Regions from separate parts of the Marinomonas profundi genome, predicted to be linked through region 3. Evidence: predicted binding sites of a transcription regulator. Region 3 holds the regulator's gene; each other region holds the start of a gene.

Region 1 (12,454 bases), 1.2 Mb from region 3:
GAAGACATGACTTTTAAATCAATGGTATCCAACAAAACACCATGTATATCATGAAGATGGCTCTCCAACATTCGCTCTTGCTTATTGCGCCAGTGGTAAACAACATCATAATCGGGCGCTTGCATCCAAGCCATGAGGTTAATATTGGAAAATAGCTTTTTATAGTCCTCTTTAAGCAGCTGATTCACGGTATTCCGCCATACACCACTTGCGTCCATCTCAGCTTCAAGCGCATTAATGGGACGATGCAAACCACCATTCACCGGCGGCACCCCAACACACCAACCCTCAAACAACACCACATCAACGGGCCCTTGAACCTCTTGCCACAAATGAACCGCCTTGCGGTCATCAATGGATTTATCAAAGCGAGGCAACTTCATAACCTCGCCTTCTTTAAGGTTTTTAAGTCGTTCAAACAACAGCAAGGCCAAGTCCGTATCGTGGGTCCCTGGCACGCCACGAACCTCAAACATCGCCGTGGTTTGGTGGGCAAATTTCAGCCGATCCTGCCGTGTCCGATACAAGTCATCCAGACTAAGCACAATACAGTTTAGGTCAAAGCCTTTGTGTAATATTCGACTAATAACATTACAAAACGTAGTTTTACCGCACCCTTGAGCACCGCCGACACCAACCACTAACGTGCTCTTAGCGGCTCCGGATTTTTGACTTAGCCAGCTGGCAAATGGCAGATAAAGGCCGTCTAACTGCTCTACCAAGTTAGGGTCAGCGTACAAGGACGACAAAACCTGCTCAACATCAAACCGCAATCGTTTAGACAAGGGGTCTGGCATGCTTAGGTCTTGATAGTGGAACGTATTCTGTTGCTTCAACATAATAATCACCTCCGTACCATTCATCGCCTAAGTATAGTAAGCCAACGGCCGAATAATCAAAGTTTACACATCAATTTCAATCACGACTCAAACACCAAAGCCAATTGATGTGGCTTTGGTGGTGACAAACGATAACCCACGCCAATCAAACGCACAGGACGACGAAACCGAGCATAAGCCTGCGCCAGCAAAACCGAAAATACGTCATCCGATAACTTGTGCCTTATGGGGCGCTCTATGGTGGTTTGCTTAAAATCATCGAACTTGACTTTAAGGTAATATTTACTCAGTTGGGTATCGAAATTCCGCCCCGCCATACGCGTTTTCAAATCCGCTAACAACATTGGCAGCACGGCTTGGCACGCCCGTAAATCAGACAAGTCTTTTGCAAAAGTATGCTCCACTGAAAGACTTTTTCTCTCCCTAGAAACCGTCACCGGACGATCATCAATGCCAAGCGCAAATTGCGACAAACGGAACGCCATACTGCCAAAATGCTTTTGCAATAGGGCAAAGTCCAGTTGCTGTAAATCCGCACAGCTAAACACGCCCAACAAGGCTAGCTTGTCTTGAGCAACACGCCCTATCCCCGCAATAAATTTGACCGGCACCGCAGACACAAACGCAAACTGTTTTTCCGGCGTCACAACTGTTAAGCCATCGGGCTTATCCCAATCGCTTGCTACTTTTGCGATAAACTTATTCGTCGCCACTCCAGCCGATACCGTAATGCCAATCTCGCTTAAAATTCGGGCGCGAATTTCCTCAGCCATGCGCGTTGCACTGCCTTGAAAACAAGCAGAATCAGTGACATCCAAATAAGCCTCATCCAATGACAACGGCTCAATTATGTCGGTAAATTCCCGGAAAATAGCCTGCATTTGCTTCGACGCCTCTCGGTATTTATCCATCCTTCCAGGTAACACCAACAAAGACGGACACAAGCGCTTTGCAACCGACGTCGGCATAGCAGAACGTACCCCAAATTCACGAGCCGCGTAATTGGCGGTTGATAACACGCCGCGACGGCTAGCAGACCCACCAATAGCAATAGGAATACCCCGCAAACGAGGATTGTCCCGCATTTCAATGGCCGCATAAAAGCAATCAGCATCAATATGGATTATTTTACGATCAACACTCATAGCCAATGGAAACTCACCGCAAAAACACTGTATAAAAAACCAGTCTAGCGTATTTTTCATACCGATTCATTAGCTGCTTAAAAAAGATAGCGGTCGACCTTACACCAACGCAATGACCATAAAATCACGAGAAAAAGCCATAGAAATACAGAAAAACAACAGATTTACGATAAAAAACAAAGAAAAAGCGCATTTTTAAGCAACCAAACATGGACGCTAACGCGTAAAATGGTTTACATTTTGTCCATTAAGAAAAACACGTTCAGAAACAACAGCAAGGCTCATCTATTTGAGTGCTTACTGTATGTTGCTGCAACAATAGTTTATTCTCCATGTCAGGCATAAAAAGCGCAGGTTTTCACACAAAGGGCACACCATGAGATCATCAATTCAACTATTATTCATCGCCATTGGTGCAATGACCCTAGCCGGTTGTCAAAACTTCAATCAGAACCCAGACGGTACCGTATGCAGCTCCGTGGCACCCTGTAATGGCAACTCAATTGGGTCGTCAAGCGGCGCATATTATCCGCAGCAAACAGGCGCTTTGAATGCCAACAACACCATCGCCGTGATTAAACAAGAGCCGATTATCGTCACCGCTACCGGGTACGCGGCCATGATGACGAACAAACGCCTCACCAAATCACAAGCTCGAATCATGTCGCTACGAAGCTCTATGCTGGACGCCTACAGAAATCTATCAGAACGAGTCTATGGTTTGAAAATAGATGGCTCCAGCTCACTCAGCAATATGGTGATGCAAAATGACGAGCTAAGAACTTATGTGGACGCCTATCTAGTCGGCGCTAAAGTGGTTTCGCAACGAGAGCATGAAGACGGCACATTTGAAACCGTTGTCGAAATGGCGCTGCAAGAAAACTTTCGTCAGTGCTTAAGCTCAAACAATGTACAAGCAGACCCGAATTGTAAAATCCAACCCGGCTATCGCTCGATAAACGTTGAAAACGCCACCCCAACGACCAACTTTTATAGTATTGAATAACCATGAATAGTATTGATTAACCATGAACAGCATCAAACAACCATGAACAGCATCAAACAACCATGAACAGCATCGGATTTCTATGTTGACCCGTCACTATGCATTCGTCACCTTACTCCTCACCGCATTCCTTTCTGCGACCTCTTCGGCCGAAAGTATCGATGCCGTAGGAGAGGCCATCATTTATAATAACGACATTGCTGATGCACGCTACAGAGCCACACAGCAAGCCATCAAGCAAGCCGTGCTAGAGTCGGGTTCAAGAGTCAATGTGAGAGACGAACTCAGCAATGGCAAACTAGAATCAAGCCTAGATATACGCAGCTCAGGTTACGTCCAAAAAGCCAGAATTTTATCCGAACAACAAAACGGTGATTTCTTAACGGTGGTGGCACGTATTGACGTTACCCCAGACTCTCAATGCAGCACAGGGGCAACCAGCTACTATAAAAAAACCGTCGGAGTAACAGGCTTTGAACTGCAAGTACCGCAACAGGCTAGGCTCGGAGAACTGAGTAATATCGCCCGCGAACTCCCCAAAAATTTGGCCGATGAAATCAACAAACAAGGCTATGTTAAAGCGCTCACCGCCACCAATATTGCCATTTACCCCGACCTGATCAACGCCCCTTCTTCAACCAACGTCGACGGATCGCTCACTAATGTCACCCGCATCAGCGAACAACTCGGCGTGCAATACATTATCAGTGGCGTAATAAGAGACATTGGAGAAATTTACCTAAGACGCCCCAACGACAAAAATGCCAAAGACCTGCTTGACGAAGAAATAGATAAAGAAAGAAATTTCGTGGTCGATATATACATTTATGATGGTTTTAGCGGCGCCCTGTTGTTTGAGCACAGATACAATGAAATTGGCAACTGGGATATTACGGACCATGCTAGAGTCGGCTTTGGCAGCGCCAAATTCTGGACAGTTCACTACGGAAAAGTAGTGAAGCAAGCATTAAAAGAAAGCGCCCTAGACACAAGCGAACAACTGCGCTGCCAACCTTTTATTGCCAATATTTTTCGTACAGAAGGAAATAGGATTCACATATCGGCCGGCTCCCTAGCAGGCATTAAGCCAGGAGATAAATTCAATGTTTATCGACGATATGAGGTGTTTAATCAGCTACAATCGACACAAACCCAGCTGAACAATGCCAATATCAGTGTTACAATCAAGCAAGTTCAACCTAACTTTTCAGTCGGTGAACTTGTCGTTGATTCGCATATACTCAACGTACAACAACAGGATGTTGTTATTGCTTGGTAATTTTTACACAACAGCGCCCACACTAATGATGGCGATTTTTATTTTTTAGGATAGAGAACAATGAATAACGAACTATTACACCACCTAGAACAACGCATCAACGAAGCCGTAGAAGAAATAGGTTCATTACGCAAGCGTATCGCAGAACTCGAAATGCAAAATTACGAACTGAGCGAAGAAAAAAGCGACATGCAAAACACGCTAAACGAAACAAAAGAGCAGCAATCAAACTGGGAATCGTCACTTTCTCAAATGCTAAACCGCCTCAATCAGATGGACAACAAACAATGAAATCATTTTTACTTGCCGCTTTAGTCCTCGTGAGTGCTCATGCATCAGCTGAGAGTCAGATTGCGAGTCTAGTAAATTTTGAATCAACAGCCGCTCGCCCCAATACAGAACAGGAGAATATCACCTCTATTCTGAGCGGCTCGCTGGAACACATCACACCATCCAATATTTCTATCTACGGTGGCTTCTCTTTCATTTTGGGAGAAACCTTTGAAACAGGCGTTAATATAGGCGCTCGCTTTTACAGCGCAGCGCCTGCTTTTCAGTTTTTCCCGGGGATTCCGATCTGGACATTTGTCGGTGGTGGGGTGTCATTTTATGATGAAACCACCTATTACCCAGAAGTAGGTTTTCGCATAGCAACGTCTGACGTTTCACGCATCGACGTGTTTGCTAGAATCCTAAACAGCAGTAGCGATATATACGACAGACACATAATGGTTGGCGCCGGGCTGACATTTTAAGCAACAGACAAGAATTTGAGCAAAATGAAACGAGTCCCTTTTTTGGTCACAAGCTGCATTATCGCTGTGGCCTATATGTGGTGGAATAATGACAACACTATCGCCATTACATTACCGAGCGACGACCAGCGGAAAGAAATGATAGGCACAAGCAAGACACCCAACATTCCGCTAACTCCAATACATCATTGAGCCTTGTGTCTTTATGGAACAACTTATTGCCAAACTCGACGCTAAAATTAATTGGCTAACAACACAGCTAGAAAATGCCAATAGAGAAATACAACAGCTAAAAGCAAACACCAACGACTCCATTGAACACAGTGCATCAATGGATCTATTGCAACACATGGCAGGTCGCTCAACAGAAGATCAATTGCAGCTTTATATAGAAGACTCTCTTGACCTTTTAGAGACCGAATCGCCCCCTAAGCAAGTAACAAAGCCAAAACCTGTTGAATATCAACTCGACTTTGACTTATTGCACGAGCATGCTGGTAACAGCAGCACCACAACCACGACAACAGAACAGATTGATTACATGACAACACAAAACTCTGAGCTTAACGGCTTGCAAGAAGACGACAAACTAGTCGATAACGACACTAGCGTGCAAGAAGCAAGTGACAGCACCATAGAGACAGCGACATTGACGCCAGAACAAAAAAAGCGCCAAAAAAACCAGAAAAATAATCGCCGTCTAATCAAAATGCTTGAAGACCGTTATCCCAAAGCGTTTGACTGGAATCAACCTAAGCCTTTAAAAGTCGGCATAGACAAAGACATGGTTCTAGACGACGACTTCAATGCCAGCAAACAAAAGCGCGCATTAGCGGCCTACACACGCTCCGACAGATACAAAAAGTGTCTATTGTCAGGCCAATCAAGAATCGACTTAGAGGGTGTTGCGGTCAATAACGAACCCGCTCTACCAGACTCTATGATGCCGGTAAAAGCCAAAAAGGCTACTGTCGATAGACCTGACAGAGCACCAAAAGACAGACAAACCAAGGAAAGAGCCGCGCAACCTGCAAGAAGCCAGCAAAAGCCTCGCGCTAAAAATACGCCTCAGGCAAAACCTAAAACGGCGAATAAACCCACACCTCAACAAGAAGATATATATGGCGACTTATCCCCAGAAGAGCGCATGAAAGCGAAACTGGAAAAACTGCTAAATAAATCTTAAAAAACAGTTTACATCATAATGCGCGGCATATATTATGTGCCGCGCTGCTGTGGAGGGGTTCCCGAGTGGCCAAAGGGAGCAGATTGTAAATCTGCCACGAAAGTTTCGGTGGTTCGAATCCACCTCCCTCCACCACTTATTTTCTAAAGGCAACATTTCAGCCTTGATCCAGAGAATAAGCCAAACACGCTATCCAACGACTTCAAGCACACTATTAAAATACACTCTCCAACGACTTAAAATATTCCCTCTAATGGACTTAGTAACACACCAAGTCACACTATCGTGTACTCGCTACAACCGTCTCAAATTGAAACGGTCAGCCCCTTAAAAATCATCGGCTCAAAGACCGTTAGCCTTCAATGCGATCCGCTTACGTGACACATCAACTTCTAACACCGTCACGGTCACCACCTGACCGACTCGAACAAAATCTCTTGGGTCTTTCACAAAGCGGTCAGCTAACTGAGAAATATGAATCAAGCCGTCTTGGTGTACGCCCAAATCAACAAACGCGCCAAACGCCGCAACATTGGTCACCACCCCTTCTAACGTCATACCTTCATGCACATCCTCTAGCGTTTGCACCCTTTGATCGAATGACGCATAACGAAATTCCGGCCGTGGGTCGCGCCCCGGCTTAGCCAATTCAGCTAATATATCCGAGTAGGTAAAATCCCCCGCCTGCCCAAACGTCGGTGCTAATTGTTTTAATTGCTGCAAAGCAGCGCCATTATTAAGCAATTGGTGCGCTTTTACCGCCAACTGAGCGGCCATTTGATGCACCAATGCATAAGACTCAGGGTGCACACCAGACTGATCTAACGGCTCCTTTCCATTTAAGACACGCAAAAATCCCGCACATTGCTCAAAGCACTTATCACCAACACCTTTAATTTTTAACAACTCAGCACGGGATTCAATACGCCCTTTTTGTTGACGATAATCGACGATATTCTGCGCCAAACGGCCAGTCAAACCAGACACATAGGACAATAAAGACACAGAGGCCAGGTTAATATCCACACCAACTCGGTTCACGCAATCCTCGACAATAACAGCAAGCGATTTAGACAGCTGAGCGGCTTTTACATCATGCTGATACTGACCAACCCCAATAGCTTGAGGGTCAATTTTCACCAACTCAGCCAGAGGGTCTTGAAAGCGTCGAGCAATGGACACCGCCCCCCGGATGGTCACGTCTAAATCAGGAAACTCCTGTATCGCAATAGGAGAGGCTGAATACACAGACGCACCCGCCTCACTTACCACCACAGCACGACACTCTAGATTAGAAGCCGCAATCAATGCGCGTACCAACAGCTCCGTTTCTCGCGATGCGGTACCATTTCCAATCGCCACCCAAGTAATTCGATATTGCTTGATGTGCTTTAATAGCAGCGCATTCGCCTCTTGAATGCGATTCTGAGGCCCATGAGGGTAAATCACACCGTGATCCAACAATTCCCCTTGCTCACCAATAACCGCTAATTTAACCCCATTACGAAAGCCAGGATCCAACCCTAATACACGGTGTGCCCCTGCTGGAGCCGCCATTAATAAATCCTGCAGGTTATTAGCAAAAACCTGAATAGCCCCTTCTTCGGCTCGCTCTTTTAGCTGAGCAAGAACATCGGTTTCGAGTTTAGATAATAACTTCTTTTCCCATGCTGTATTTAAATAACGTCGCTGCAAAGGCGTCACTGACCGAGACAACACTGCCGCCACATTAAACAGCTGACCAAAATGAGAGAAAATTAACGCCTCTGGGTAGTTCTCTTCATTTAGCAGTAAGGTATTCAACTTTAATATTGATTCTTTCTTACCTCTAAAAAGCGCAAGTAATCGATGAGCTGGAATGTTATTTATACGCTCTTGATAATCAAAATAGTCCCTGAACTTTTCTCCTTGTTGCTTTTTCCCTCGTAGAACACGGCTAATTAAAACCCCCTCTTTCAACAATAGTGCACGCCCTCTCTTTAATACCTCGCTGTCATTTGAAATAACCTCGCTGACAATATCAACCACCCCTTCCAAAGCTTGCTCAGCAGAAAGTGAGATCCTATTTTGCCGACACCATGCGTCCACCGCCGTCAGCGAGTCAGAACGCTGACCAGACCATATCTGCTCAGCAAGAACGTCAAGCCCGTTATCTCTTGCCTCATCCGCTTTACTTTTACGTGTCTTCTTGAAAGGCGCGTACAAATCTTCCAGCTCACTTTTAGACGTGGCCTGCCGAATTTTATCAAGAATCAAGTTTGAGACATTCGATTCCTGCATTAATAAAGCAAGAATACTTTCTTTACGTTTTTTAAACTCAACAAGATATTGCCACCGCTCATAGAAGGTGCGTAAATCAACATCACTCATCCCTCCAGTACTTTCTTTGCGATATCTCGCCACGAAAGGAACCGTCGCACCGTCTTGAAATAATTGAATAATATTATCGCTGTGTGTTTTTAAAATAGAGAACTCTAAGCTCAAGTCATCTGATATGGAATTCATTTATTATCCTATTGTTTACACTTTTTTAACGATTAAAACACATAATTTAATTAGCATATTAGAGTATTTTTTATTAGAATCCACGCACAAACTTGAAATAGTATAAAATTGCGTCACAATATACTAACCCCATTCAATGTTTATTGAACCGTGATTGACTATTATGCTGACGATTCTAGATAAAATATTGTAATTCTCTAATATAGATTCATAATCGATCCAGAGAATGCTTATTTTTTTCCATTCGTGGAAGCCTCGAATTCATAAATATAAGCACATATCACTGAGCATAAAAGATGGATCTCTTTTCAGTGCAGGACAAAATCAGCCCCGCTCTTAACAGATAAATAGGAGACACCAATGAGTTTATTACTAGAATTAGCAAGCAATAAAGCCAAAGCACGCGCCGCCGCAAAAGAATTGACAGTCGCACAATTAGAAAACCTAATTGCCGGCTTTAATAACGCACTTGAGAAAGTCAAAGAAGAAGAAGAAGCCCGTAAAGCAGAACAAGCCATGAAATCGGTTCGTGCTGAAGAGATTGCGGACTTGATCGCGAAAAGTGGCCTCACCATAGAGGAAATCACACAGCTCACTATGCCAAAGGCAGGCGCGACAAAAGGCAAAACCGTAGACCCTAAATATCGCCTTACGATTGATGGCGAAGTATACGAATGGACAGGTCGTGGCCGCACACCAAAAGTATTCCAAGAATATTTTGATGCGGGCAACAGCCGTGAAAGTGTTGAAATTAAATAGTTTCAACTTTTACACCGCTTTTCACAGACGGTAGAAATAATAAAAAAGCGAGTCATTTAAAATGACTCGCTTTTTTATTATCTTAATCTTTTATTTACCTAGCTTTTGAGTGCCGCTTCTACTGCATCACTTTACTCTATAAGCTAAGTCGCTACGCTAATTGGATTTCTTGCTGTAAATCAAATCCCAAACACCATGCCCTAAACGCTCGCCACGCTGTTCAAACTTAGTCAACGGACGCCATTCTGGACGAGGATGATACAAACCTTTGCCAGCTGCATTATCGTACTGGGTTTGGCTTTCCATCACCTCCATCATATGTTCAGCGTAAGGCTGCCAATCCGTAGCCATATGAAAATGCCCCCCCGCTTTCAGAACCGCTGCCACTTGTTGAGCAAACAAAGGCTGAACAATACGACGTTTATTGTGCTTCTTCTTGTGCCAAGGGTCGGGGAAAAACAACTGGAACGCACTGGCCGCACTTTGAGGTAGGCACTGAGCCATCACTTCAATGGCATCATCGCAGTACACTCGCAGATTAGAGAGGTTGGCGTCTTTCGCCAACATCATTAGTTTGGCCACGCCAGGCGGATGCACCTCAATACCAATAAAGTCTTTCTCAGGAGCATTTTTCGCCATCTCCACCAAAGAGGCCCCCATGCCAAATCCGACTTCAAGCACCACATCGGATTGACGGCCAAATACCGTCGCATAATCAATTCGGCCATCCGCTAACGCCAAACCGTATATGGCCCAATTGTTGTCATAATGCTTTTGTTGGCCTTCTGTCATGCGGCCGCCTCGCACCACAAAGCTGCGAATAGTGCGTTTTATAATGGAGTCTGGAATGTCTTTGTTTTGCTCTGGCATGATGTTGTAATCGCTTAATATCTTCTATTTGACGGGCTAATATCAGCCACTTTTAGACCTAGGTCGGCCATTAATTTGGCACGCATAGCCATTAATTTGGCACGCATACTACCGGAAAAACGACATTATGTCCTGCCTTGGCGAGGATTTTATGATGCCTTGAGGCGAATTTTAGGTGTCTTCAGACAATCGTTGCCATAGCTGCCAGACAAGCCAACCCCAAGCAAGTAAATAACACAAACCGCCCAAAGGTGTCATCATTCCTAGCAAGGTATAGCCCGTTAACGCCATCACATACAAGCTGCCCGCGAACAACAAATTACCAACAAAAAACAGCACCAAAATACACTTTGAAGCTGGCAAATAGGCAAACAGCGCCGCGACAATAAGCCCACCAAGCGCATGATACATAAGGTACTGACTGGCTGTTTGCCACCACGCCAAGGCATTTAAACCAAGCACATCAACAAGAGCATGAGCACCAAACGCACCAGCGGCAACTGAAATAAACGCCTGCGCCGCAAATACCGCCGCCCATCTTGGTGATGATTTTTTAGCGCTAGAAGAGCATGACAAAGGAGATGAGGGCTGTGAAGAAGAAAAAGAAGAAGGCTTTTTCGCCATCGTATCCGAAGGTGTAGCGTGATCTTGAGACATGAATTATTCCAGTACGTTTAAATAACCATTACTGCCAATGGCGTAAAAACGATTGCCAGGACTAAATGCTAAAGACAATACACTCGACCCTGCAGGCCGCCCCGTTGGCATATAAAGATCCCATTCTTTCTGGGTGTCGCCCGTACTCACTTGAAGCAAAGCCACTCGACCATTAACCCCACCAATCAAAAGTGATCGATTATCCGCTGAAAAGACGGCTTGGCTGATCGTCATTTTTCGATGTTGCAAGCCCCCCGTATCAATATCAGTCAGTTCTTTTCCATCTCGGGTAGACCAAATTTTTGCATTACCCAACTGTGCGGCAGCAAAGGCATATCGACCATCGGCAGACAAAGCCACACTGGCAATATTGTTGCTTAACGTCCACTGCTGTATTTTTTCACCCGATTGCATATTCCACAAAATCACCTTGGATAAATCATCGCCAGTAATGCCCAACGCACCATCTGATGACACATCCACCGCACGAACCGTCGCCCCCGTGCGTAAAGTGTGCTTTATACCGCCATTTTTAACATCAAAAAAACGGGCAGTTTGATCATTCAACCCCACCAAAGCGTGGTCGCCATTTTGGGTGAGCTTTAGCGATTGGATATCCCCCGGCGTCGTCCAAAAACCTTCAGCGCTCCCGGTTAAGGTACTCCACAAGACCAAGGTTCGAGCACCACCAGTCGCGGCAAATTGTCCACTAGGGTCGATATCTACGCCGATAATAGAAGAATATTCACCCGGCGCATGATTCCAATTAAAACGGCGCTCATTAATGGCATTGACCCAATAGCTGCCACCATGCTGAATAGACCCAACCAAGGCCGTCGCACCATCGTCACTTAGCGCCGCCGAATAAAATCCCTGCTCGGCGTATTTTGCCGTACGAACAGGGGACTCAGCAGAACAAGACAGCAACGCGACGCAACAGACAGCGATTAAACCCAGTTCACGCGCTTTTTTCACTGTGCGCTTCATGTAATTCCTTAATCAACTGATCTTCATACTGAAATCGCTCAGCCATCACAAGAATCAGCGCCTTAAGGGAAAATGGCAAAGCTTCAAGCTGAGAATTGCAATGTTCCTTGGTATCGTACTTATCGTTGAACTCGACACTCACTTCCGTTGTAGCCTCAATTTTAGGTAACAGCTTGCGCAACAAAATCAACGCACTGTCGTCATGAAACTCCTTGGCTTCCAATGCAAGCTGCTCATAAACGGAAAAATGCCCCACCGACACATAGTCCACCAGCATCTCACACAGAGATTGAATTTTGAGTGTATCTGTCGGCGTAAACTCGCCACGATCACGCAAATAAATACACAACTCAATGAGTTGGCGACGTTGCTCAAGCCAACGATCAATCATCTCGTGGACTCCACCCCATCGCTCTTGGGCTGTTTTACAACCTTCTAACATATCTAGACTCCATCGCGCGTTTAT
Region 2 (7,877 bases), 630 kb from region 3:
GCAGTATCCCGTGAGTGTCTCCCATTGGTTGAGGGCGTAGCGGATGGCCTTGTAGGTCAGCTGGTCTTTTGGGGTTTTATCGACATTATTGCCGAGCCATTCTTTAAAGGTGTTGAGGGCCGGAAGGCTTTGCTCTTGGCGCACGCGATGTTTCTCAGCGTCGCTCAGGTCTTTTATCTGTGTTTCAATCCTGTAGAGTTTACGGATATGGCTTAATGCCACCTCGGCTTTGGTAGGGGGTGAGTTTTTGTTTTTCTTTTTGGTGTCAGCGCCTTTGCTGGCCTCAATAAATTTACGGCGCACGTGATCCCAGCAACCAATGCGAGTTAGGTTGTATTTCTGGCACACGGCATTGTAGCCGCCATAGCCATCGGCTTGCAGGACACCTTTAAACCCATCGAGCAGCTGCACGGGTACCTCCCCATTTCGGGAAGGGTTGTATTCAAAACGCACGATAGGTTTGTCTGGCGGTCCGCCGCGTATCACCCACATCCATTTATCCGATTGGGCGGTTTTGCCGTCTTCTTTGAGCACTTGGATACGGGTTTCGTCACCCTGTAGGTACCCCGCTTCCAATTGGGTTTCCCAAGCAAGATTCAGTAGGGACTGGACTCTGTCAGTCAGCAGGATGACGTGGTGGGCCATGCTGGTGCGGTCATAATGCCCTCCGTAACGTTCGATCTGTTTTTCCAAGCGATACAAGGGCAGGCCATCCGCATATTTTCCAGCGATGATGTAAGCCAGCGCGCTGATGCTAATGGCACATTTACCGAGTGGGTGAAGAGGACGTTTGGCGACAACGATGTGGTCTGCTTGGTCCTCTTGTGTTTTAAAGACGGCTTTTTCCTGCCAGTACTCTAACACTCGAACCTGGGCGGGTATGATGTCCAGTTCTTCTTTGACCTTGCTGAAAAAGGTAGACGTGGCACCGGCTTTTTCTTCTTCTGACAAACGCAGTTCCACCCGTACGCGAGTCAGTTTGTCAGAGAAGCCACGTTGGCGTTTACGAGATCGAACCGCTTCTGGAAGCACGTCTTCGGGCAGTTGTTCGATCAGAGCCGCAATGGCCGCTTCCAATTCCACCTCATCAAACAGATCGATTTGATAGACGGACTTTTCACTGCTTGCCGCAAACTTCTGAGCCTTGGCTAAGCGCAGGAGCTCCTCTAACTGTGCAATTTTACGGTCTCTTTCATCCAGCAAGGCTTTTTGATGCTGAATAACCTGATGGTGATCATCAAGGAGCTGATTTTTCAGCTCTAGTACCTGATCTCTTTGCGCTAACACCTGATCTTTTTGCACGAGATCTTGGTCTTTTTTGACCAGCAACGACAACAACTCCGCCTGTGACAGAGTCGCATAATTGACCGAGATGTTGTGCGTATTAGGGGCTGTTTTCATGTACGTTATTTTATCATAACAGCCCCTAAAACGCGTTAAAAAACAGACTCATAATGCAATTTTTTATGGCCTTTCATCGCCGTTATATCATAGCCATCCAGCAGCCAATTAATCTGTTGTCCAGTAAGAGAGATCACCTCGTCACCCTTTTTGGGCCAACGAAACTTGTCCTCGGCAAGGGTTTTGTAATACAGCACAAAACCATTGTCCTCCCAAAATAAACATTTAATTTTGTTCCGGTGCCGATTGGTAAACGCATACAAAGCACCATCAAAAGGATTCTGCGCCAACTCCTGCTCCACAATCGCTGCCAGCCCCACAGCGGCTTTACGAAAATCCACTGGCTGACGATAAAGATAGATCTTAGGCATGTCGACCGACGGGCGAAAATAACGTGTCATAACGCCCACTCCAACAACTGACGAACCAAGGTCACATTGGTCGAATCAATACCGTGGATTTGCATGCCATTTGGCAAAGACACCGACAAGCCTGACCCTAACTGGCCCAATGAAGGTTCCACTTTGATAAAACTGGACGACTTGTCCTCCGATATTGGGGCTGATGGTGTCTGACATTTCTGCCGCCAATACATGAATTGAGAATAATTGAGATCGTTTTCTTTGCAGAACCGAGCACTGGACATGGCCGCTGCCTCAGCAGCTGTGACTTGCGCCCGCCAAAAGTCAGCACGGGATTGAGGATCCGAAAAAGTATTCATAAAGACACCTGTTCATGGTTAAAGTAAACAGGTGTTAGGTTCTGATATTACGAGAAGGTCAGCAAGAATGCAGATTTAAGGGCGCTTACAGACATTGGATAAAATCGAGATTGATTTTTCTCCGTTAGGTCGGTTTGAGAATAAGATTTGTTCTAAGAAGTATGTATAGATTTCATGCAGATTAATAAGGTCTATACGAAGTTGATCGGATCTTAATAAAAGGAATTTTTCATGTGTTTTTTGGCATTTTAAATAAATGCTTTTAAAGAAGTTTTCAATAGGATATTTGGGTAAACGTTGGCTACCTAGATGTTGCAAATTTAACGTTGAATCCCATTTAATTTCTTGCAGTGTTTTTTTTAATGTATCTTCAAGGCGCTCTGACAAAAAATTAAATCTTTCTTGGTATAGAGTCCCTATTTCTTCATTTGTTGTAGAAATATAAGAGAATGGGGCACTCATAGAGAAACCGATTTTTGCTCTTAAATAGTGAATTCTTATATCATCGTGATGAGATGTTAGTAGGCGGTTGGAATTGGATGCAATCCGATCAAAGTGTAAAGTGTTTCCCCCGTTAAATTCTGCAAATTGTCTGGTGAGATAAGCAAATTTGTCTGCGATTTTTTCGACTAGATTATCTATTGATAGTTGTTTTTCATCAATCTGAAAAAAGCTTTCGGGTGAGATTTTAAGTTTAATTTCCGAGCATAGATCTGAGTTTGTTGGAGTGTTAGTAATAAATACATTTAATGTTTTTTCATGAGTGCTAGTACGTATAGCTGAAATGGCTTTTTTAAGAGTTAATCCTGTCAAAAAACACAAAATTAATAATTTTAATAATTCAGGTTTTTTCTGGTTTACGAATGTCATGAAACTCAATACGGATTGAAGAGATAACGCAGAATAATCAAAGCTTGATTCTATTTCTTTCTTTGCTGTGTTCCAGGATTTTTTCTTTGTTGTTATTATTCTTGGGATATAATTATCAGAAGTTGATGATTTGTTATTTGTATTTTTCTTTTGTTTTGTTTTTTTGTTTTTCTCTTGGATTTTTATATGTTTTGAGTCAACTGTTTTTATCGGAGAATAATTAAATACTCTCCAAAAGCTTTCGTCATCAATGTAGCACGTTTTAGTATTGTTAATGTAATCGTAATATCTGTCAATATCCTTTTGATAATGAGGTTTTATTTTATCGGGTAGTTTATTTTCAGATTGCATTTTTTTTATTATATTTACGAGTGCTAGTTCTCTGGTTCCTAAAATTGCATTATATATTTTTCTGTCACTTTCTTCATAACTAATTGATTTTAGATTTGAGTAAGTAGAGGTTACGAATATTGAAATAAAGCGAGTTAAAAATTCATGTCCTAAGTTTTTTTTAGTGTTGATGAGTTTGTTAATACCAAAAGATATTGGATAATCAACACCTTCATTGTATTCCACACTAGTTGTTTGTACATTAGAGATGTTATCAATAATAGAAAGTAAAGTTTTTAGTTCATCTAATGTGATAATGAACTCATCATGATAGTATTTTATAATGTTGTTTAGCAAATTTCTTTGTACCGATTTGCTTGGAGGAGGAGTAAGTAATGTTAAAAATTTTTTCAATATAGACTTATTTTTACTCCAAATACCAACCTCATCCCAGTAATTTATCGTTACGCATAATGCCATGTTGATGCCTAATGTTTTATTCCGGTTACTATCGCTCATTAAGAATCCCCATTTTTTCTATAAAATAGTTCATTATGGTGTGTCTTTCTTTTCTATTACCCCATGAATCGATGAGAAAATTATAGTTTTCCATTTTTTCTTTTTTCTTTTTCTCTACTTCTGAAATTAATTTAAATAAAAATTTTGCAGATGGAGGTGATTTAAATTCATTTTTTAAATTGCAAAATAATTCTTTCATTAGAGAAATGTGAATTGGTTTAGTCAAATTGTTTTTTATAATATAATTAAATATTAGGGCGATGTCATTAATACAATCAATTTCTAAATCTGCTGAGTTTTCTATTATTTCCGATAGAAAAATTTTTCGATTAATATTTTTTAATTTTTTTAATGTCTCTATTAGGTTGATTTCGTTTATTTCAAATAACTCTTTTTCAATTATTTTTTTTCTGCATAGTTCTAAATCAATTTCTTTATTTATTCTAGCTAAAGTCTGAGATGAAAATTTTTGTGTCAACAGATTTTTGTTGATGTACCCTAACTGTTTTTGTCTTAATTTGCAGAGATAATTTAACGCATAGTTTCCGCTAATAATTAAATCTTTAATATTGTTCTCTAATTGTCTGTGAGATTGATTTTTTAAGTTGAGTAATTTGAAAGTATCTATCAACTCACTGCTATTTAAGTCTGTCTTAATTACCTTGATTGATAGTATTTTGCAATTTGATTTTAATGATTTGATCGATTTTACTAAAGTTTCATCAGTATCGTTGAGTAATGTATATTTTACTCTATCATTGAATAGGATTGGGGTTCTATCAAGAAAAACTTCTTTGTCAACTGTATTTAGATGTGAAAAATCTTTGCAGAAATGTCCTACATTAATATGCTCTATATCAAATTCAGTTTTACTGAGTAGTGTAGTGAATGTTGGATTAGCAAAAATCATACTTAATAAGCTCAATCTGTTTTTTATTAGTATTTGTTTATTAAGGTATGTGGGTCAATATATTTTACGATTTACTTACAATAATTTTTTCATTTTAACTTCATATCATATCAACGTGCGATGTCATCGGACTATGTCATGGAATACAATATTAGGTTTAGTGTCAGAAAAAAAATTACAGATTGATCGCATTAATCAATGTAAACAATTAAATTCCTAATAAAATGGATCAAACATTTTCTGTATATTATTTTATCGTTATGGCCAAGACACACTTGAAGTCTCTTTTGCATGCTTAATAATCTACTATCATTCTGAATTTTTAATGTTCAGTTTAACCTTATTTAATTCGATTTCTTTGATGGGCTGGCTCTAAGCGTAATGGGTAGATTTAATTGCGATAGTGCAGACCTTGGCTCTGCAAACAAGGTGTGACTACAGTCACACCTCTAAGCAGTTGGGTAGAACTTGGGCCTGCAAACAGGGTGTGACACCTGTCACACCCCCTAAGCAGTTGGGTAGAACTTGGGTCTGCAAACAGGGTGTGACACCTGTCACACCCCCTAAGCAGTTGGGTAGAACTTGGGTCTGCAAACAGGGTGTGACTCCTGTCACACCCCTAGGATGAGTGCAATGCATATATTGTATGTCCTTCTTCTGAAAATTTATTTGGCCATTCGATCTGCTTAAAACTATACTGTATGTATATACAGTATTTTTGGGTTCTAATTATGCGTGTGACGTATCTTGGTGTGTCTGAGTCGGTGGCGTTTATCGCGGCCAATAGCGTACGAATTCCTTTGTATGTGGATTCGGTGTCGGCGGGATTTCCTTCGCCTGCTCAGGACTTTGTTGAAAAATCCTTGGACTTAAATGAGTTTTGTGTCGCTCACCCGAACGCGACGTTTTATGTGCGTGCGCAAGGGGATTCGATGATCGATGTGGGCATTCACTCTGGTGATGTGTTGGTGGTGGATCGTTCGTTAACCGCTCGCCATGGGGATATTGTGATTGCCTGTATTCATGGGGAAATGACGGTGAAGACGTTGGAGCTTCAGCCACATGTGTTGCTTCGACCGAAGAATAAAGCCTATAAGGCGATTCTGATTACCGAAGAGTCCGAATTGGAAATCTTTGGTGTTGTTACGGGCGTGGTTCGTAAGTACGAGCGTGGTTGATGAAGACGGTTTTTGCCTTGGTCGATTGCAATAACTTTTATGCCAGCTGCGAGAAGTTGTTTCGGCCAGATTTAAAACACACGCCTGTCGTAGTTCTGTCAAATAACGATGGCTGTATCGTTGCGCGTTCCAAAGAGGCAAAAGCACTAGGCATTAAAATGGGTGTGCCTCTGTTTCAAATTCAGGACGAGATAAAGGAACATGGCATTGTGTGCTTTTCGTCGAATTATGCCTTGTATGCGGATTTATCCAATCGTGTGATGACGATCTTAGAAGAGGAAGCGCCAAGGCTGGAAGTGTACTCCATCGATGAGGCCTTCATGGATTTAACCGGTGTTAATAATGTGATGGATTTGCTGGCATTTGGCCAACAAGTAAAGGCCAAGGTCGATCAGTGGACGGGCATTACTGTTGGTGTCGGCATTGCGCCAACCAAAACGTTGGCGAAGTTGGCTAACCATGCTGCTAAGAAATATCCAGCCACGGGATCCGTGGTGGATTTGATGGACCCAGACAGGCAAAAGCGTTTATTAGCGTTGGTTGATGTGAGTGACGTGTGGGGTGTTGGTCGACGCACCACGGCTAAGCTAAAGACGAGGGGAATTCATACCGCCTTGGATCTTGCGAATGCAGACCCTAAATCGATTCGAAGTGAGTTCTCAGTGGTGTTGGAGCGAACCATTCGAGAATTAAATGGAGTGTCCTGTTTGGATTTGGAATTGGTCAGGCCAACAAAGCAGCAAATCATTTGCAGTCGCTCATTTGGCCATAAAGTGACAGACAAGCGCGAACTACGGGAAGCAATTGCCAAGTACACAACCAGAGCCGCCGAGAAATTACGCGGTGAAAAACGCTTTTGTCGCGTGGTGAGTGTGTTCGTTCGTACCAGTCCATTCATTCCAAACGAACCGCAGTATTCGAAAACCCTTTCTGCAGAACTGCCTAACCCAACCGACGACACGCGAGACTTATTAGAAGTGGCCGACGTGCTGTTTCGTCGCATCTATCGTTCAGGTTATCGCTACGCCAAAGGCGGTGTAATGTTGGCGGATTTTTATGAACATGGCGCTTTTCAGCAAGATTTATTCCAAGCAGATAATACAAAAATCAACTCAAAAGCATTAATGAGTGTCGTGGACAAAATCAACCACAGCGGCCTCGGCAAGGTTTTTTTTGCCTCTCAAGGCGTGTCACCACAATGGTCAATGAAAAGAGAACACTTATCTCCAGCGTATACGACCAGGTGGGATGAGTTACCGAAAGTGTATTGACTCGAAATGTAGAAAATGGAAATCAGCGACGAATGAAAAATTCAAACGATAGTGGTGGAGGGGTGTTCCATGAACGATGAAGGTATCAATAAAAATGTCAGTAAAGAGACAGCAGGCAAGATAATAGCAACGGTTGTATTATGGCTAGAGGAACAATGTCCACAAGGGCGTTGGGATTTATCAGATGAACAGATGTGTGTTCTTCTAGGCGGTATTACGGTTTCAACTTGGAATCAATGGAAAGAGACCGCACAGACTAATGACAGTCTTCAAGTTGACCAAGACACTATTGATATACTGGCGATGCTGGTAAGTATATACAAGATGATTCACCTAAGTTCACCACCTGGCTTTAAGTATGATTTTTTCAAAAGGCCAATACATCATCCGACATTTAATGGCAAATCAGCCAGGGAGTTTATGCTAGAGAACCCTTCACTTGACGATTTTCTCAAGGTAAGAAATTATTTTCAAAGCAGAGTGATGTTATAAAAAACTTGATCGAGTCGAGTGAGTCTAAAGATGCGCCTGTTGCTGAAGTGTCGTCATACTTCTAGTGAAAAGTGCCCAATTATAAGAAAACATATAATTTATAAGAAAAAATATAATTGCATATAATTGGTGTACTAGAACAATGATGAGTCATTTTTTTGTGGTTTTTTTAGGTGTTCATACTT
Region 3 (12,454 bases):
TTTGCAGACCTACTTTATAAAAGGCTTACACAGTTCAATGGGAAAATCACTGGTTATCGTGGAGTCGCCAGCAAAGGCGAAAACCATCAATAAATACCTAGGCAATGACTTTGTTGTCAAATCGAGTGTAGGACACATCCGAGACTTGCCAACAGGTACTACTGCCACCTCTACGCCTCAAGAGCGAGCAAAGCAGGCTGCTTTGACGCGTAAAATGAGTCCGGAAGAAAAACTTAAGCACAAAAGTAGTAAATCTCGGCAGCAGTTAATTTCTAGAATGGGTGTGGATCCAGAAAGTAACTGGAAAGCACGCTATGAAATTTTGCCAGGCAAAGAAAAAGTCGTCGATGAATTGAAGCGGCTAGCCAAAAACGCTGACACCATCTATCTCGCAACCGATTTGGATAGAGAGGGAGAGGCGATTGCTTGGCACTTGCGAGAGGCTATTGGGGGTGACGACAGTCGCTATAAACGCGTTGTATTTAACGAAATCACCAAAAAAGCCATTAAAGCCGCTTTTGAAACACCCTCTGAACTAGACATGAATCGGGTGAACGCGCAACAAGCGCGACGCTTTCTGGATCGTGTGGTTGGCTTTATGGTGTCGCCTTTGCTTTGGTCAAAAGTGGCGAGAGGGCTTTCTGCCGGTCGAGTTCAGTCGGTTGCGGTGCGTCTGATCGTTGAACGCGAAAAAGAAATTCGTGCTTTTGTGCCAGATGAGTTCTGGGAACTGGATGCCATGTTGGCGACGCCATCGAAAGAGGTGATCAAGTTCGAAGCCGCAAAATATCAAGACAAAGAATATCGTCCTGTCAATAAAGCGCAATCTGACGAGCATCTTGCTCGTTTAGCCGGTGCCAAATATCTGGTTGATAGCCGAGAAGACAAGCCGACAAGCAGTAAACCATCGGCGCCTTTTATTACCTCTACGCTGCAGCAAGCGGCCAGTACGCGTTTGGGTTATGGCGTTAAGAAAACCATGATGCTGGCGCAGCGTTTATATGAAGGTGGTTATATAACGTATATGCGTACTGACTCGACCAATTTGAGTGTCGATGCAGTAGAAACGTTGAGAGGTTATATTCTTTCTAACTTTGGTGAAGCGTATATACCAGAAGAACCGATTCGCTATACCAGTAAAGAAGGCGCTCAAGAAGCTCACGAAGCCATCCGACCTTCGGATGTGAGTATTCGTGTGGATGACTTGCAAGGCATGGAAAAAGACGCTCACCGCTTATATGACTTGATTCGTAGTCAATTCATGGCGTGTCAAATGACTCCGGCGCTCTATACCTCTACAACGATTACCGTGACCAGTGGCGATTATGAGTTTAAGGCCAAGGGGCGTATTTTGCGTTTTGATGGTTACACTCGCGCCATGCAGACAGTAGCGAAAAAAGGCGAAGACAATATCTTGCCAGATGTAGGGCAAGGAGAATATCTGGATCTTAAAGAGTTGTTGCCTGAGCAGCATTTCACCAAACCTGTGGCGCGTTTTAGCGAAGCAAGCTTGGTTAAAGAACTTGAGAAGCGCGGCATTGGTCGTCCGTCGACATACGCTTCTATCATTTCTACGATTCAAGATCGTGGTTATGTGCGCGTTGAGAATCGTCGCTTTTACGCTGAAAAAATGGGCGATATTGTGACTGAGCGCTTGGTTGATAGCTTTAATTCTTTAATGAATTTCAGTTTTACAGCGCAAATGGAAGAGCAATTGGACGATATTGCGGAAGGCCATAAAGACTGGATTAAAACGCTGAATGCGTTTTATAAAGATTTCAGCTCCGTGCTTGCGAAAGCCGAGTCGCCAGATGGCGGCATGATGCTAAATGAGCCCACACCGACAGACATTGAGTGTCCAACCTGTTCTCGTCCGATGCAGATTCGTACCGCCAGTACGGGCGTCTTTATGTCTTGTTCTGGTTATGTGCTGCCACCGAAAGAGCGTTGTAAAGCAACGATTAACCTTGTTCGTGGCGATGAAGTGGTTGCGGTAGACGATGAAGAGGGCGAATCTAAAGCGCTCATCAATAAGCATCGCTGTAAAATCTGTGGCTCGGCTATGGACAGCTACTTGATGGATGAGCACCGCAAACTGCATGTTTGTGGTAATAATCCGGCTTGCTCTGGTTACGAAGTGGAAGCGGGTGCGTTTAAGATTAAAGGCTACGACGGTCCGACGCTTGAATGTGATAAGTGTGGCTCTGAAATGCAGCTCAAAACAGGTCGTTTTGGTAAGTATTTCGGTTGTACCAGCGATGACTGTAAAAACACCCGTAAACTGCTGAAAAGTGGTGAAGCCGCGCCGCCAAAAATGGATCCTGTGCCTATGCCTGATCTGGCGTGTCAAAAAGTAGAAGACCACTATGTGCTTCGAGATGGTGCCACTGGTTTGTTCTTGGCGGCCAGTCAATTCCCGCGTAAACGGGAAACTCGTGCGCCCTTGGTGGAAGAGTTATTGCCTTATATGGATCAAATCGATCCTAAGTATCACTTTTTTGCGAAAGCGCCCAGGAAAGATGCTGAAGGGCGCCCCGCTATTATTCGCTACAGCCGTAAGACAAAAGAGCAGTATGTCATGACGGAAGAAGAAGGCAAACCAACGGGCTGGAAGGCGTTTTATGTTGGTTCTAAGTGGGTGATCGAAGAGGGTAAGAAAAAATGAGCGGCGTCACCTTGGCGAGTTTGACCAATCAAAAGCTGGATACGGCAAGGCGTTTTATTCAGCAGAGTCAAGAGAGTGGCGAGGCATGGTTAAACGTTGGGCTGGAAAGTTCGGCTATTTTTCAATTAAGAAGTGCGTTAAATGGCTTGTTGAAAGAAGTGTCGACGGCTTATTCGCTGTCTGGCTCTCTGGATGTCGCTAACTTGCTGCTTGAAGCTGAAAAAAAACAGATAATGATTCCAGTATTAACCGAATTGGCGGACTTGCTTTCGCGCTCTGATTCTTGGTGTTTTCAGTTGAATCAGGCTTATTTGGTGCAGTTTGAATGTCGAGCTTCCGCCTCATCAGTCGTTCAAGGCGATAACCTGATTGGTCGTGGCAGTGATGCTGGCGCATCGGTGAGTTTGTATTTGGCGAAACTGATCGAATTGGTATTACGTTTTAGAGAAGAGTCATCAGAGTATTGAATATGAAAGAGTCCTACCTAGAGATTGTTGAGCTGGATAACGGCGATATTGTGCTGCGTCCAGCCAGTGAAAATGGTGAGGAAACCGTTCCGTTGGCAATATTGCAGATTCCAAATGATACCCGATCTTATTTAAAAGATCGCTATTTTGAATTAGCAAAATGCATGTTCCATGCCGGGGTTGATTTTGTTTACTCAGACGATTCGTTTTTTGATGAAGACTCAGAGTATCTTGATGAAGAAGAGTTTCGTCCTAAAATCTTGCATTAATTTTGTGGGTTTTGTGGCGTGGAATTAATGACCAATAAAAAAGCGACGCTTAGGCTTCGCTTTTTTATTGGTGATTTTGCTTGTTGGTTTTGACGTTTGTCTTGATGATCGAGCTCAAAAACATAGAACTCAAAGACCTTGTCGAATAACCCCAACGGATAAGCCTTCAATGGCAAAATCTTCGCTTTCAAGGTCGACGATGATGTCGTTGAATGCTTCATTTGCTGGAATAAGGCGGACAATATGGCCATTCTGTTCGAAGCGTTTAACCGTTACTTCATCGCCAATGCGGGCGACAACAATTTGCCCATTACGAACCTCAGTGGTTTTGTGTACGGCCAGCAAATCCCCCTCCATAATGCCAATGTCTTTCATGCTGGTGCCTGATACGGACAGAAAGTAGTCGGCTTGAGGAGAAAACATATTGGCGGGTATGTTCACGTGAGAAGCAATGTTCTCTTGCGCCAAAATAGGGTACCCTGCTGCCACTTTGCCGATGACAGGTAGGCCAAGGTCTTCTTTGGCTTCATCATTGGATGCACGGTCAACTAAGCGTATTCCTCGTGAGGCGCCAGACAGCATCTCTATTGCGCCTTTTTTACACAAGGCTTTGAGATGTTCTTCGGCCGCATTAGGGGATTTAAATCCTAGTCGACGGGCTATTTCTGCTCTCGTAGGTGGAAAACCAGTTTCACTGATAAATTCGCGAATGGTTTCTAGTACGTCAGATTGTCTTTTGGTCAATTTAATCATAGGGCATCTGGTTGTTTATACAGTAACTGTTATTATATACAGCATTCTTAACGATACTCAATGATATAAATGCTTTCAGACGAACTAAAAACACAAATTCAACTTGCATACCGAGCCTCTTTGGAGGCGAAGTCCCATAAACCAAGGGCTGGGCAGCGCCAGATGATTGGTGCGATTGCACGCACCTTGGGAAATATTAAACAAGGCTCAGAAGGTGAGCGACTGGATGAAAAACACGTTGCCGTGATTGAAGCCGGTACCGGCACGGGCAAAACCTTGTCGTATTGTCTTGCTGCCATTCCCATTGCGAAAGCGCGAGGCTTGAAATTAATCATTTCTACTGCAACCGTTGCTTTGCAAGAGCAGATTCTGCACAAAGAGTTGCCAGACCTGCTTGAGCATACCGATCTGGTTTTTAAGTACACGCTTGCTAAAGGGCGAGGGCGTTACCTGTGTTTGAATAATCTTGAGGGTTTTTTGAATTCTGAAGAGCAAGCCATGGATGACATGTTTGCGGGCCTTTTTGAGCAGCACCTCCATTCAGACGATGTTAATACCGTGCTTTACCAAGAGATGGATGCCGCCTTGCAAAAAGGCGACTGGGATGGCGACAAAGACAATTGGGCTGGCATCGTCCGTGACCAAGACTGGCGGCGCTTAACCACGGATCATCAGCAATGCACCAATCGTAATTGTGCGAATTATTCAGCTTGTCCGTTCTTTAAAGCGCGGGCAGAGATAGAAGTCGCCGATGTCATTGTGGCCAACCACGACTTGGTGTTGGCAGACTTGTCATTAGGCGGTGGCGCTATTTTGACGCCACCAAAAGACACTATTTATGTGTTTGATGAAGGCCATCACCTGCCTGACAAGGCGATTGGCCACTTTCGACATGAAGTGCGTTTGCAGCAAAGCATCACTTGGCTTCGTCAGCTGGAAAAAAACTTAGTCAACCTTAAGCAAGAGTTGACGAGTGAGGTGAGTTTGACGGGGAATTTATTGTTAAAAATCCCGCAGCAAATACAGAGTGTTGTGAATTTTATTCAATATGCTCAACAAGGTTTGGCTCCTTATATTCAAGGTTTAGGGCTGGATCAAGACAATAACCAACATCGTTTTGTATTTGGTCAGATTCCTGATGAATTGCGCCAATTAGCTTACAGCTTGCAAACGTCCTATCAAAAGTTGTTTAACAGTATTGAAAATATCCAAGATGAATGCAAAAAGACCAAGCAAAATGAAGGCATGGGTGTCACGCCTGAAACCGCCGAAATCTGGCAGCCTATTTTGGGGGTTATTCTTGGTCGTTTAGAGCAATGTATAGGGTTGTGGCGCTTGTATTCTGCGGTTGATGACCAAAATTTTCCGCCTAATGCCCGTTGGTTGGTGTTATCTGGCCAAGGAATGGAGCAAGATATCGAGCTAGGCGGTTCTCCTATCTTGGCCGCCAATACATTAAAGCAACAGCTGTGGGACAAATGTTTTGGGGCGGTCGTTACGTCGGCCACTTTAACCGCTTTGAATCAGTTTCATCGTTTTAATATGCGTTCTGGTGTGCCGAGAGAGAGTGAATATTTACGTGTCATGAGCCCATTTGATTTTCAAAAAAATGGTCTTTTGGTGGTGCCAAATATGCAGCATGAGCCCGGTCGGGTGGAACAGCACACCGCTGAGATTGTTGCCTATTTAGATAAAAACGTGAAGGCGGCAAAAGGCAGCTTGGTGTTGTTTTCTTCACGTCGCCAAATGGAAGAGGTGGCGCAATCTTTATCTGCTGGGTTGCAGGAAATTTTGCTGATGCAAGGAGAGCAATCTAAGCGGGTGATTTTGGATTCACATAAAGCACGTATTGATGAGGGTAAAGGCAGCTTGTTGCTGGGGCTTGCTAGCTTCGCAGAGGGGGTTGATTTGCCGGGAGAGTATTTGACCTGCGTGTACATTGCCAAAATTCCTTTTGCTGTGCCAGATGATCCCGTTGAGGCAACCCTGGCGGAATGGATACAAAAACGTGGCGGTAACCCTTTTATGGAAATCACCATACCAGACGCCTCTTTGCGTTTAGTGCAGGCAACAGGGCGATTGCTCAGAAGTGAGCAAGATTCTGGCGAGATTCATATATTGGATAAGCGTTTACGAACCAAGCGCTATGGTCCGCAGCTAATTAGCAGCTTGCCGCCTTACCGATACTGATAAAGTTCGTTTAACAAACTAGAAGCAAGAGGTGATAAAACCTGATCAATTAGGTACACTCTTGCGAAGATTATTAACCTTATAACACAATAGAAGCGTATAGATTCCAATATGGAAAACCAAACTCAAGAAGCACAAGCAGAAACCACCGCAAAACCTAAGCGTACTCGTCGCCCTAATAAGCGCCCAAGAAATAATGATGACAGCCCAGTAAGTGCCCAAGCGGATACGCCAACCAGCAATGATAGCAATGAGACAAAGCCTGCTGGGAATACAAACGCTAAAATTTGGTCTATAGACGATTTTCCGGTTGCTGAAGTAGAAGGTAAGTTGCGTTTTCATGATTTAAACCTTCCTGATCGAGTGATCAAGTCCATTGCTGAAATGGGATTTGAATACTGTAGTGAAATTCAAGCTGAAACCTTGCCGATGACCTTGCTTGGTTATGACATTATTGGACAAGCACAGACGGGCACGGGAAAAACCGCGGCTTTTTTGATCGCGATGATCAGTGATTTTCTGGATTACCCTCTTGAAGAAAAGCGCGCGAACAATTTTGCGCGTGGTTTGATTATCGCCCCGACTCGTGAATTGGCAATACAGATTGCTGATGAAGCGATTAAGCTTACTTCAAACTGCCATTTGAATGTGGTTACTTTGGTCGGTGGTTTAAGTTATGAAAAACAAAAAATCGCTTTAGAAACCGAAAATGTGGATATTTTGGTGGCAACACCAGGGCGTTTGTTGGACTTTGCTCGCAGTCGCAAGGTGCAATTGGGTAAAGTAGAGTGTTTGGTGCTGGATGAGGCCGATCGCATGCTGTCAATGGGGTTTATTCCGGATGTGAAAAGTATTATCCGCATGACGCCGCACAAAGAACTAAGACAAACCATGTTGTTTAGCGCGACTTTCCCAAAAGATATTCAAGCGCTTGCACAGCAGTGGACCTATTGCCCTAAAGAAGTGTCTGTGGTGCCAAAAGAAGCGACCAATCAGAACATTGATCAGGTGATTTATACCGTTGAAGCCGATCAGAAATGGCCGGTATTAAAACAGTTGATTAATGAAAATGGTGGTCAACGCACAATTATTTTTGCTAACCGCCGTGATGAAACGCGTGATTTGTATGAGCGTTTGCGTAAGGCGAATATTAATTGTGCAATTTTGTCGGGTGAAGTGGCGCAAGATAAGCGAGTGAAAACCTTGAATAATTTTAAAGAAGGCATTATTCAAGTGTTGGTTGCAACCGATGTGGCAGGGCGTGGTATTCACGTCGATAATGTAGAGTTAGTTGTCAATTATTCATTACCAGAAGACCCTGAGGATTATGTGCATCGCATTGGTCGTACGGGTCGTGGCGGCGAAATGGGTAAATCAGTCAGTTTCGCCAGCGAAGACGATGCCTTTATGATCCCAGAAATTGAACGAGTCGTCGGCGAAAGTATTCGCTGTGAATATATGGTTGATACGTCTCGATAAACATCGCTTAGAGACCTTTATGTGACGACTAGGCTGGCCAATATGGTGTTGAACATAGAGTAAGAGTGCTCATTTATACGTTATAAGTTCGGCTTTCTTATTTTGTTGCCTTGGCTGCCTTTGTGACATCTCATAAAGGTCTCGCTTACTTTTAGTGAGACAAGATGAATTTACAACACTACTTTGCAAACTTGGGATCTGAGTTTTCTTCGAAAACTCAGATCCAGCCACTTCATCAGCAGCGCTTGGTTGAATTTAACCCATCGCTCGCGACTTTTCTGTCTATCGATATTAAATCCCCTCCAACAAAACGCCTATTAAGCGGTGAAGACCTTGTGCCTTCTAGCCTGAGTATGGTTTATGCAGGTCATCAATTTGGTGGTTTTTCTGCTCAGTTGGGTGATGGTCGCGGTGTGTTGTTGGGCGAGGTTCGTGGTCAAGATGGCTTATTGTATGATTTGCATATGAAGGGCGCTGGCCCAACGCCGTACTCACGCCGTGGCGATGGTCGTGCGGTGTTACGCTCTTGTATTCGAGAATATTTAGCCAGTGAAGCAATGCATGCTTTGTCGGTGCCTTCTTCTCGCGCACTGGCGCTTTACGATAGCCGTGAGGCGGTGTATCGAGAAACGCCTGAAGCGGGCGCTATGTTATTACGGACGGCGCAAGGGCATATTCGATTTGGTCACTTTGAGTACTTTTTTTATCAGGGCAAACAGGCAGAGCTTGATCAGCTTATCGATTATTGTCTAGAGCATTATTACCCAGATTGTTTGCACACAGAATCACCACTAGAAAGCATGCTGATGGAAGTGGTAAAGCGTACGGCTCGAATGATTGCCAAATGGCAGTCGGTCGGTTTTCAGCATGGCGTGATGAATACAGATAATTTTTCTTTTAGCGGTGAAACGATCGATTATGGGCCCTATGGCTTTATGGAAGACTATGAGCCAAATTGGGTTTGCAACCATTCAGATCATGAGGGTCGCTATGCGTTTTCTCGGCAGCCAGGGGTTGGCTTGTGGAATTTGAATTGCTTAATGCGGTGTTTTTCGAAACACCTTGAAAGAGATCAGCTGATTGCTATTTTGCAATGTTACGAGCCAGAGTTGCAAACTCATTATGACGCCTTGATGATGAAAAAAATGGGCTTGAATTCGGTGCAACAGGTGGATGAATTGTTGCCGTCGTTGCTGACTCTATTGGCGACCGAAAAAATGGATTACAGCGTATTTTTTCGTTTATTGAGTCATTTTGAACAGGGTGACTTTGCGCTTTTGCTTGATGAAGTGGTGGATCGAGAGGCGCTGTCTACTTGGCTTGAGCGCTACGAGCGGGTGCGAATTGAAAATGAATTAGCATGGTCTCAAATCAGTGCTGCTATGTTGGCAGTGAATCCGAAATTTATATTACGGAATTATTTGGCTCATGATGCGATTTTAGCCGCAGAGCGAGGAGATTACTTGCCGTTTCGTCGTTTATTAAATGTGCTCACTCATCCTTTTGATGAGCATCCAGAGTCAGACTTGCTTGCGCAAAGGGCACCTGAATGGGGTAAGTCATTAGAAGTTAGTTGTTCGTCTTAATGGGATTTATGTGGATTTTATTAGGCGATTTTTGGAAGAGAAGTAGACGTTATGAAGCATTCGGTATGTGTATTAGGGGGTGGCAGTTTTGGCACCGCTTTGGCCAATATTATGGCCAAAAATGGGCATCAAGTGAGCCAGTGGATGCGCAATGAGGAGCAGGTTGAAGAGATCAACTTGACGGGATTAAATAGTCGCTATTTGCCCAATGCGCCATTGCATCGAGAATTATTAGCGACGAGTAATTTAGAGCAGGCAATACGCGACAGCGATACAGTGTTTGTTTCGATTCCCTCGAAGTCGTTTGAGCAGGTAGTGCAGCGAATTGAGCCTTGGTTGACGGCGGATAAAATATTAATCAGCACCACTAAGGGATTTAATCCAAATCGTTTTGAACTTATGAGTGATATTTTGCGTCGAAACCCTATTACGCAAAAAATAGGGGTGCTGAGTGGCCCTAATTTGGCCAAAGAGATTGCCGCAGGTCAAATGACTGGATCGGTTATCGCCAGTGTGGACGACCAAGTGCGTCGGCGGGTAATTGAGCTGTTAAAGTCGCCCACTTTTCGTGTCTATGAAAACAAAGACAGCGCTGGGGTTGAGCTGGCGGGTGCGTTAAAAAATATTTATGCAATTGTATGCGGTCTTGCCAAAGCCTTAAAGGTGGGTGAAAACACGATGGCAATGATATTGACCCGTAGCTTGGCAGAAATGAGCCGATTTGCGGTGCACTTTGGTGCAAACCCAATGACGTTTTTAGGGCTTGCTGGGATGGGAGACTTAATTGCGACTTGCACTTCGCCTTTGAGTCGCAATTATCGCGTGGGGTTTGCCATTGGTTCCGGGGAGAATCTAGAAGATGCAGTGGGGGGCATTGGCGAGGTGGCTGAAGGTGTGAATACCTTGAAAATGGTGGTGGATGAGGCTCATAAGCATGGTTTGTATATGCCGCTTGCTGAAGGTTTGTCTAAATTATTGTTTGAAAACGCCACGCTGGAATCGTTGATTGGTTCAATGATGACGGGTGAGCAAAAATGGGATGTCGAATTTGCGACAAATGAGGAGAATAATAATGTCTAAACCAGGGTATGCGGATCAAGGATTTTGGTTTCGCGTGATTTTTATGCTGCTGTATTGGGTGGTATTAAACATTGCCGTGACTGTGTTTGGTTTTTTGCTCGTTTTGGTAAGTTTAGTGAAGCTCGGTTCAAAGCATGAGCCTGTTACCTTGTCTAATTGGCTGCAAGGCGTGACGGCTTTTATTGGTCAAATCTTTGCCTTTTTAGCCTATAAAACCGAAGAAAAACCCTTTCCGTTTCAGCCTTGGCCTCAGGTGAGTGTGGATGAAGAAGCGTAAACGTCTTTATGTCTTACGTCATGGCAATGCTCAGCCTTATGGCTATGATCAAGATGAACGTCGAGAGCTAACCGAATTGGGTGTGGCCGAGGTGAAGGTGGTTGCTCAGGCATTTAAGGCCAAGTCGGAAAGGTTCGATGTGGTGATGGTGAGTCCTTATATTCGTGCTCAGCAGACGGCGAAAGTTTTTCTAGCGGACCTTGATGTGTCTGTTGAAGTGAAAGAATGCTCTTTGATTACGCCAAATGGTCGCGAGATGGAGGTGGCTCTTTGGTTAAGTGAGCAGCCTTATGAGTCAATTTTATTGGTGACTCATCAGCCTTTTGCCCATCAATTTATTGATTTTTTAGTGGATGAACCCCTGCCGGTAAATTTTGCCATGACCACTGCGACGTTAGCGGCAGTGGAAGGGGATTTTATTGCTGGGGCTTGTTGCCAGTTTAGATGGCATTTATCCCCTTTATAGGTCACTGAATTGAAACCAGCATGGATAAAGAAACGTTATTATGGGAAATGAAATTGTCTATCAGTTGCCGCATACAGAAATAGCGGGATTGCAGTGGTTACCAAAGAACGCATCAGCATTAAAGATTTTGTCATTACATGGCTGGTTAGACAACGCCGAGAGTTTTTCTAATTTATCGCCGCATTTAGCGAATTTTTCGCATACCGCGATTGATTTTGCGGGTCATGGTTTGTCCATTCATCGCCCCGCAGGAAGTTTTTATCACCTATGGGACCATGTGTTGGATGTGGTGTCTATTTTGAATCAATCCAAGCAAAGTGTTTGGCTGATTGGTCACAGTATGGGGGGCGCGGTTGCGATGCTTGTGGCGGCCATTGCGCCCGATAAAGTTCGCGGTTTGATTGTGTTGGATAATATGGGGCCGTTGAGTGCCTCGCCAAGCGAACGCGTTGTGAATTTACAGCGTTCAGTCAATAAAATGCTTAAGTACCGTTTAGGGAAAGACACCCGTTACCCCACCAAAGAGGCGATGGTGTTGGCAAGAATGGAGGGTTTTACCTCGTTATCACGGTTGGCGTCTACAATATTAGTAGATCGAGGTGCTAGGCAAAATGATGAAGGTGGTTGGGTTTGGCGCCATGACGGCAAATTGACTTTTCCCTCACCTTTTCGAATGGATGAAGAGGGTGTTGAGGCTTTTATTCAAGAAATTAAGTGCCCAACGCTGGCTTTGGTGGCGAATAACGGTATCTATCAGGACAATCGTTTGCTGGTCGATAAGCGGGCAGCGCAGTTTCCTTGGATAAAACTTAAATGGCTAGACGGTAATCATCATTTTCATCTTGAGCCTGATAGTTGTGCCCTTGTTGCTGCTGAAATCCAGCAATTTATTGATCAAAACTAATTGTGTCATCCGCTTATTTGGGTGGGATTATAGGAAAATCGTATGGTAAAGCGTCGTGTACTATTACTTTGCTCGCTCTGTTTGTTAAGCAGCTTGTCTTTCGCTAGTGTGTTGAGCATTGAACCTTATCGAGATGCACAGCTTGTTAAAAGTCGCTCTCAGGCGGATCAAGGTGTTGATGTGCCTCTGAGCAAAATTCAGCGAGCAGGTCGAGGTTGGGAGCCTGAATCGGTTGTGCGCATTCAGGGGGATTACATCAGTACGCTTTACAAAATTGATCGTAATGCGCTTTTGCCTGATGTCTATTCTCATTATGAG

The links. The regulator LexA, encoded in region 3, represses DNA repair genes until DNA is damaged. The targets are predictions, from matches to a motif close to TACTGTNTANNTANACAGTA.
Region 1: dinB (DNA polymerase IV) is a predicted target of LexA. The motif match lies at 2,010-2,029, and genes of this name have one in related genera.
Region 2: umuD (translesion error-prone DNA polymerase V autoproteolytic subunit) is a predicted target of LexA. The motif match lies at 5,447-5,466, and genes of this name have one in related genera.

What each region holds. Positions count from the first base shown of each region.
Region 1 covers NZ_CP073013.1:1,090,454-1,102,907, forward strand. Annotated here, with positions in the region: gene J8N69_RS04995 (hypothetical protein) at 1-839, opposite strand, end outside; gene dinB (DNA polymerase IV) at 920-1,984, opposite strand; gene J8N69_RS05005 (LPP20 family lipoprotein) at 2,361-2,990, shown strand; gene J8N69_RS05010 (flagellar assembly protein FlgT) at 3,073-4,269, shown strand; gene J8N69_RS05015 (cell division protein ZapB) at 4,330-4,560, shown strand; gene J8N69_RS05020 (hypothetical protein) at 4,557-5,024, shown strand; gene J8N69_RS05025 (ProQ/FINO family protein) at 5,230-6,210, shown strand; tRNA gene J8N69_RS05030 (tRNA-Tyr) at 6,262-6,345, shown strand; gene J8N69_RS05035 (Tex family protein) at 6,553-8,715, opposite strand; gene J8N69_RS05040 (H-NS histone family protein) at 9,076-9,474, shown strand; gene trmB (tRNA (guanosine(46)-N7)-methyltransferase TrmB) at 9,631-10,344, opposite strand; gene J8N69_RS05050 (DUF423 domain-containing protein) at 10,516-11,001, opposite strand; gene J8N69_RS05055 (WD40 repeat domain-containing protein) at 11,005-11,988, opposite strand; gene rsd (sigma D regulator) at 11,960-12,430, opposite strand.
Region 2 covers NZ_CP073013.1:552,673-560,549, reverse strand. Annotated here, with positions in the region: partial or broken gene tnpC (IS66 family transposase) at 1-1,218, opposite strand, end outside; gene tnpB (IS66 family insertion sequence element accessory protein TnpB) at 1,437-1,802, opposite strand; gene tnpA (IS66 family insertion sequence element accessory protein TnpA) at 1,799-2,122, opposite strand; gene J8N69_RS02525 (hypothetical protein) at 2,198-3,841, opposite strand; gene J8N69_RS02520 (hypothetical protein) at 3,831-4,751, opposite strand; gene umuD (translesion error-prone DNA polymerase V autoproteolytic subunit) at 5,483-5,929, shown strand; gene umuC (translesion error-prone DNA polymerase V subunit UmuC) at 5,929-7,200, shown strand; gene J8N69_RS02505 (hypothetical protein) at 7,270-7,692, shown strand.
Region 3 covers NZ_CP073013.1:3,567,202-3,579,655, reverse strand. Annotated here, with positions in the region: gene topA (type I DNA topoisomerase) at 38-2,665, shown strand; gene J8N69_RS16730 (DUF6586 family protein) at 2,662-3,132, shown strand; gene J8N69_RS16725 (hypothetical protein) at 3,135-3,401, shown strand; gene lexA (transcriptional repressor LexA) at 3,531-4,154, opposite strand; gene dinG (ATP-dependent DNA helicase DinG) at 4,224-6,344, shown strand; gene J8N69_RS16710 (DEAD/DEAH box helicase) at 6,456-7,823, shown strand; gene J8N69_RS16705 (protein adenylyltransferase SelO) at 7,988-9,409, shown strand; gene J8N69_RS16700 (NAD(P)H-dependent glycerol-3-phosphate dehydrogenase) at 9,461-10,489, shown strand; gene J8N69_RS16695 (DUF4389 domain-containing protein) at 10,482-10,766, shown strand; gene sixA (phosphohistidine phosphatase SixA) at 10,753-11,232, shown strand; gene J8N69_RS16685 (alpha/beta hydrolase) at 11,273-12,136, shown strand; gene J8N69_RS16680 (DUF4892 domain-containing protein) at 12,179-12,454, shown strand, end outside.